DNA from 3 places in the Rhizobium favelukesii genome. Region 2 is predicted to be linked to each of the others. Evidence: predicted binding sites of a transcription regulator. Region 2 holds the regulator's gene; each other region holds the start of a gene.
What was found. Region 2 encodes LexA, which represses DNA repair genes until DNA is damaged. Its sites were predicted from a motif close to TGTTCNNNNTGTGTTCNG; they were not measured.
Positions count from the first base shown of each region.

Region 1: a site for LexA is predicted at 1,417-1,434, ahead of LPU83_RS51970 (ribonuclease T2 family protein). Genes of this name have one in related genera too.
Region 3: a site for LexA is predicted at 1,199-1,216, ahead of LPU83_RS74290 (ImuA family protein). Genes of this name have one in related genera too.

Region 1 is NZ_HG916852.1:2,702,845-2,705,109, forward strand. It holds gene ettA (energy-dependent translational throttle protein EttA) at 1-442, opposite strand, end outside; gene LPU83_RS51970 (ribonuclease T2 family protein) at 669-1,406, opposite strand; gene LPU83_RS51975 (alpha/beta hydrolase) at 1,560-2,265, shown strand, end outside.
Region 2 is NZ_HG916852.1:2,502,394-2,504,658, forward strand. It holds gene LPU83_RS51000 (VOC family protein) at 1-647, opposite strand, end outside; gene lexA (transcriptional repressor LexA) at 847-1,563, shown strand.
Region 3 is NZ_HG916852.1:4,085,363-4,087,627, reverse strand. It holds gene LPU83_RS58705 (Y-family DNA polymerase) at 1-220, opposite strand, end outside; gene LPU83_RS74290 (ImuA family protein) at 231-1,178, opposite strand; gene LPU83_RS58700 (metallopeptidase family protein) at 1,340-1,777, shown strand; gene LPU83_RS58695 (DUF1737 domain-containing protein) at 1,792-1,998, opposite strand; gene LPU83_RS58690 (HpcH/HpaI aldolase/citrate lyase family protein) at 2,012-2,265, opposite strand, start outside.

The DNA.
Region 1 (2,265 bases), 200 kb from region 2:
GGCACCGCAGCGCATCCATTGCCATTTCCACCTGGCTCTCGAGGTCCCAGAGGTTCTGGCTGTCGATGATATCCTGGAGCTTGGCGCCCTCTTCCGCCGTCTCGTCGGAATAGTTCATCATCAGCTCGTTGTAGCGATCGAGGATCGCCTTTTTCGGCGCAACGCCTTCCATGACGTTCTCGAGAACGGTCTTGGAAGCATCGAGCTGCGGCTCCTGCGCGAGGTAGCCGAGTGTTGCGCCTTCGGCAAGCCACGCCTCGCCGGTAAATTCCTTGTCAAGACCGGCCATGATGCGCAGCACCGTCGACTTACCAGCACCGTTCGGGCCGAGGATACCGATCTTGGCATCCGGATAGAAAGAAAGGTGGATGTTTTCCAGCACCTTCTTGTTGCCGTACGCCTTGTTGAGGCCGGCCATATGGTAGATGAACTGACGTGCCATTGATAATTCGCTCCGCGGGGGATTTTAAGTTTTGCCGCTATGTAGGCGAATTGGGACCAAGGAGCAACGCGCGACGGCCAAAAACCAGAGGCTTTTGTGAGCATCGCGGAGAATGGAACTCGGTGTGATCGTCTACATCAGCTTCGTACGCTCTATAGAGATCGGGTGAACTCGTGCCGATCGAGGCGTGTCGACCGGCTGGCCTCCGTTCTCGGTGAGAGGCGGTTCAAAACCCTGCCGCATCCACGACGCCCTCATCACAGCCGAACGACGTCCGCCCTGCCCCTTGAATGAGGTCGCGCAGGCTTGCTTTGTCATCCGATGTCGCGTTCTCCGACAGGCCGATCGTGAGCTCGCTGATGACGCGGTCCCCTCCGCCGGCGCGCCGGCAACTCATCTTGACGCGATCGCCGGCGCCAGGGCCGAAGCTCTTGTCGAATGCAGCCTTGATCACCTCCGCCGTCAGCGCCTTGCCGATACTGGCCGCGAACAAATCGCGGACCGCCGAGGCGTTCAGCTCATCGATCAGACGGACCGACGTGGCAAAATAGTCGTCGGCACTCATCTTGGTGCAGGAGCCGTGCTTGATCCACTCGTGTCGCTCCAGGCCGGATTGCGTTCCAGGCATTATTTTCTCGAGCGCGGCCCTGGTCGCAGTAGACAACTCCACCTCGGGCAGCTCACGCCAATCGCCGTCCTTGTCCGCGGTCCGCAGACTGCCGGAGACGTCGCAGTAGTCCTTCCGCATCGACCAGAGCCCGTGCAGCGAGAAATTGGTCGCATCGAATCTGTCCTTGGTCTGCGTGCGGCATTCCGGCTTGCGCTGGTTGGTTTCACAGAAGGCGGGCTGCCAGCTGGCCGCCAGAATCAAGCGCGTCTTTCCGCCCGCATCCTGGGCCTCCCCAACACCGGCAGCCGCCATTGCAATCAAGAATACAGCCGTGCGCAAAAATGGATTGCTCATCCTCATCCCACAGAACAATTCATGAACAAGAGATCATGGCGCGTTAATTTTCGCAACCCTCAATTCGCAGGTGCGAAAATCCTGTGGCATAAATGTTGGGATGTGTTGCTTTTTACGGCCGATCTGGTCTCCTCCCGGCAATGGGAGAATAAGATGTTCGCACAAACGCAACGCCTTGACGCGGCGAATGCCTCGCTTGGCTTTCATCATGAGCGGGCACAATCGCAGGCACGCGGAATTATCCTTGTGTCTCATGGACTGGCCGAGCATTCCAAGCGTTATTCCCGTTTCGCAGCAGCCATGGCGGCCCGTGGATACCATGTCTTCGCGTTCGATCACCGAGGGCATGGCGAAACGACTGCACCCGATGCGCCAATCGGACGGTTCGCCCGTCGCGATGGCGTTCGGCAGGTAATCGACGACGTCTCGTCGGTCCGCGAGCATGTTGTGAGGCAATATCCCGGCTTGCCGGTCATCCTTTTCGGACATTCGATGGGAGGCCTCATCGCGCTGAATGCGGCAGTCACGCATCCAGAGAAATACGATGCCGTCGCAGTCTGGAACTCGAACTTCAACCCCGGTATCGCCGGGCGCGCTGCGCAGGCGATCCTGCTCGCCGAACGTGCGCTGAAGGGCTCCGATGTCCCAAGCGGCATCCTGCCGAAACTCACCTTCGGCACCTGGGGCAAGTCCATCTCCGGCCGTCGAACAGAGTTTGATTGGTTAAGCCGCGATCCTGCCGAAGTCGACAAGTATATCGCGGACCCGCTGTGCGGCTTCGATGCCTCGGTGTCACTCTGGCTCGATATTTTCGAACTGACGTTTCGCGCCCCGCAGATGACGCATCTGGAACGGCTGC
Region 2 (2,265 bases):
GGAGCGGCGACGCTCACGCCGAAGGCGTCGTTGACAATCCCCGGGCCGTGCGCCGCTGCGCGCACGAATGATCCGAACGCCTTCGGATCTGGCGAAACCAGAGCGATCTCTGCAATCCCATGGACGCCGTTCGCGTGCACTTGCAGCGCTTTTCGATCGGCCGGCAGCGGATTGACGCGTTGACACGTGAAAAAGAAGAAATCCGGAGCCCGCAGATCCACCGCGAAAGCGAGCTTGAACGCGGCTGTGGCCTCCGAGCCATCGGGCATCTTCATCGGTCGCTCGAACTGTAGCATCTCGCCGCCATTGATCCTTTCGGAAAGGAACCGGGCGTGGTCGCGATCGGCATCTGCGGTCGCGAAGACCACGGCAGAGAATCCATCGTCCCCGCATCGAAACCGAAAGGCGCGGTCACGCGCGGTGAAGACATTCCCTTTCTTCGCCGACGCCTCGTGCAGTTCCGCGCTGGCGACCCCCAGGGGCTCTAGGTAAGTTTCGTCGGAGAAGAATATGCAGGCGTTCTCTGTTCCAAACGGATGCCGGGCATCGGGCGCGATGGTGAACCCAAGTTTTCCGAGACGTTCGCGCGCGAGTCCAATATTGGAGACCGGCAGCACGATGTGGTCCAGCGGATGTGCTTCGCTCATAGCAAACTCTCCGGAATTTGCGAAGATGTGCGCCGGGTCGCAGGACAATGCAACCCCCTTCGGCGCTTTCAGTCAAATGAACTGAGAAAACTGAACAAGTTGCGGGCAAGTTTTACGAAAATTTAGGCACTTGCGGAACACATATGGAACATATAGTGTCTGTTCTGGCTTTGTTTCACGACTCTGGGGTTCAACTTCGATGCTGACGCGTAAACAACAGGAGCTTCTTCTCTTCATTCACGAGCGAATGAAGGAGTCCGGTGTCCCCCCTTCTTTCGATGAAATGAAAGATGCCTTGGACCTCGCGTCGAAGTCAGGCATTCACCGGCTGATTACAGCGCTCGAAGAACGTGGCTTCATTCGCCGACTGCCGAATCGGGCCCGCGCCCTGGAGGTCATCAAGCTTCCGGAGGCATATAACCCGAGCTTGCAACCACGCCGCGGCTTTTCGCCGAGCGTCATCGAAGGCAGCCTCGGCAAACCGCAGCTTGTTGCGCCGCCGAAGCCGGCAGCACATGCCGACAACGGCAATTCCGCCTCGGTACCGGTTATGGGACGGATCGCCGCCGGCGTGCCGATTTCGGCAATCCAGAACAATACTCACGACATCACCGTTCCGGCCGACATGCTTGGCCCGGGCGAGCACTATGCGCTTGAGGTCAAGGGCGACTCGATGATCGAAGCCGGCATTTTCGATGGCGACACGGTGATCATTCGCAATGGCAGCACCGCAAATCCCGGCGACATCGTTGTCGCGCTCGTCGATGACGAAGAAGCGACCCTCAAGCGCTTCCGCCGGAAGGGCGCCTCCATTGCGCTCGAGGCCGCGAACCCGGCTTATGAAACGCGTATTTTTGGACCCGACCGCGTCAAGGTTCAGGGCAAGCTCGTCGGGCTCATTCGTCGTTATCATTGACGACAGGCGGCTCACCGTCAAACGTGCCGCTTCGCCAGTTGTATGCCCAATGCCGCATCCAGGGGCGGTCAAGCGTGGTAGTAGGCGGTGACACGATGGTGTTCCCTGTTCGTCTTTGCGTATCTCGGCGGCGCCAGAGCCGCGACGCAGGATTTCTCCGGTGAATAGCAGTGCGTCCGGCCGGCATTCGGTCGCACGCAGGCGAGCGGGCGTCACGACGATATCGGCGGTATCGCGCGCAGCGCCGAAGTAAGCAGGGTTTTCGACGATTGTCAGAACGTAGCTGCTATCGTGCGTGGCGGTGCACCAGGCGTTTTCAGGGAAACAAGGCGGTCTTCAGCGCCCGTCGCAGAGGCCTGCCGCAACGTATTGCGGGCATTGCGCAATTCCTCAGCCGAGAGTCTTTGAGCTTGGCCTTCGCTGTCCGCCGCCGGACAGGGGTGATATTGCATCGCCGAGGTGGAATTGATGCAGTGCCAGCGGTCACGGCGATCCCCTTCCCGACGCTCAACGCAGCCCGTGATCGTCGTGATTATACGCGCGTCCAATATGACGGTCGCCCTACTCCGTGCTTCGAACTGGGCGGAAAGCGTTCCCACGACACCAATACGCCCGCCAGCGCAAGATTTCGGATCAGTCGGCGGCGCCCCGGGGACTGCGGCCGGTGCAATCAGGGCGAACGCAACAAACCATGCCCCCAGG
Region 3 (2,265 bases), 1.6 Mb from region 2:
CCCTGTCGAGCGCGACAAGCGGGGTATAGCGATCACACCAGTCGGCAATCGCTTCCAGGAAGCGTCGGTTGGCGGCCGGGTCGTCCTCAATCACATCGAGCTTGGGGTAGATGGCGCGGGCCTCGGCGACGCCCATACTCTTTCTCAGATTGAGGGCTTCTGCCGCCTCATCCAGCGCCGTCAGCCGCATCGTATTGTTGAGGCGACTGGAACAGACGATTGGCGGCGCCTCAGGACGTCCGCGCGAACGCCAGGAGAGACCCCATTTCTTTCTTGCGATCCGGTCGGTCGGGAGATGCGGAAAATGGAGCGCCAGAATGCGCTGCGCGTTCGTCTGGAAGGCGAGGGTCGGCTGATCGGGAGACGGCAAAAAAACGGCGGTCATGGGGGTTCCACTCCAGCAGAAAGGAGAGGAGAGCCGGATTGCGGCTCTTCTCCAGGGTGAGATGAAAAGCCGGATTGCCGATGCTGCCGCCCAGCATCGTGCCATCCGGCAAGGGGCGCGCCTGTGCCGGCGCGGGTGCTGCAAGGAAGCGGAAACAAGCGCTGCTGGCTTCTTCCTCTCCAGCCTGCCGCAACAGGAAAAGCGGGCGTCTGGATGCCTTTGCCCGCAAACTCAAACGACGGCTCTCCGTCAGGCCGAAGAGCTTCGGGTTGCCCCGGACCTCCAGAATCGTCGCGGCAAAGACGCCGCTTTCGACTGCCGCTTCCGCAAGCCAGAGGGCGTCTTCAAGCTTGCGCGGACTGGCATAGAAGAACAGGTCCGGCTTCAGGCCAAAATCCCGCAGGCCCACGGCGTAGGGCTCTCCCGCCTCCATCGTGGACACCGTGTCGGCAATCCAGAGGACCGGTAGCGAGGCATTTTGGTTGTCTTCGGCCTGACGCTGCAGCGTGGCGGCAAGCGCCAACACAAAGCCGCTGCCGGCACCGGCCTCCCGCAAGAGGTCGGAGCGAACCTCGGTAATTCCATCGAGCGGCAAGCCGCCATCAATCGCCTCGTCGAGCGCGGGGATTTTAAGGGGAAGACGTAAGACACCTTCGTTTTTCGCGGCGAGGCCGCTTTCAGCCAAGGCTTGGCTTTCCGCTGCTGCCAGAGCCGGCGCGGGCTTTCCTTCAAGCTTTGCAATGGTTTCGCGGAGTGCAAAAAGCCGCTCGCGCGCCACGGCCGGCTGTGCCATGACGTTCTCCAACTCTTAAATGTTCCTGTTATGTTCTTATGGATTCCAGAGGCAGATGAAAGAGTCAACAGGCATTTGATGTGAATTTATTCCTGCCATTGATTCCGCTCTCGAAAATCGTGCGCAAAGGTTCTATATGGGCCGCAAAGGAAGGAATATTTATGGCCCGCATAGACCAGAGCGAGGATTGGCGGGACCGCCACGCGCCGACGATCAGCACTTTCGAGTCGTTGGCGATGGAGGCGTATAGCCACCTGCCGGAAGAATTCCGCTCGCTGACCACCAATCTGACGATTGAGATCGAGGATTTCCCAGACGACGACGTGTTCGAGGACATGGCGTTGGAAACGCCATTCGACCTTCTCGGCCTCTTTGAAGGCCGGGGCATCTCGGAGCGTTTCACGATGGAAACCGGCGAACTGCCGAACCGCATCCGCCTCTACCGGCGGCCGATCCTCGACTATTGGGCCGAGAACGACGAGACGCTGGGTGATATCATCACCCATGTCCTCATCCATGAGATCGGCCACCACTTCGGTCTCAGCGACGACGACATGGAGCGGATCGAGGCGAGCGCCGAAGAGGCGGCAGAGCGTTAAGCTGCTCGCCCGCGCTATTGTTCGGACAGCTTCATGTCCGGGTGGTAGTCCTTGCCTTCGACCTCCTTGACGATCGCCTGAGCGCACATCACCTGGCCGGTCTGGGTATTGAAGGTTAGCGACGGCGAGCCGTTCAACGACCAACCCTTGTTGAGGGCGTCGGTCACGCGGTGGCAGAAAGCGGCATCATCCTGGCCGGTCAGAAGGCGATAAAGCTTCATCTAAAGTCGTCTTTCACTTCGCCGTTTGGCGTTCTGCAATCAGCCGGGCTTTATGAACCAGACCTTCCGCCTGGACAAGATGCAGCCGCTCGATCATCCGGCCATTGACATTGATGACGTTGAGGCCTTCGGCAGCGGGGTCGGCAAAGGCGGCGATGATCGCCTCCGCCTCGGCAATTGCCGACGCGTCCGGGCCAAAATGCCGGTTTGCCGCATCGATCTGGGCCGGATGGATCAGCATCTTGCCATCGAAGCCCATGGCCCGGG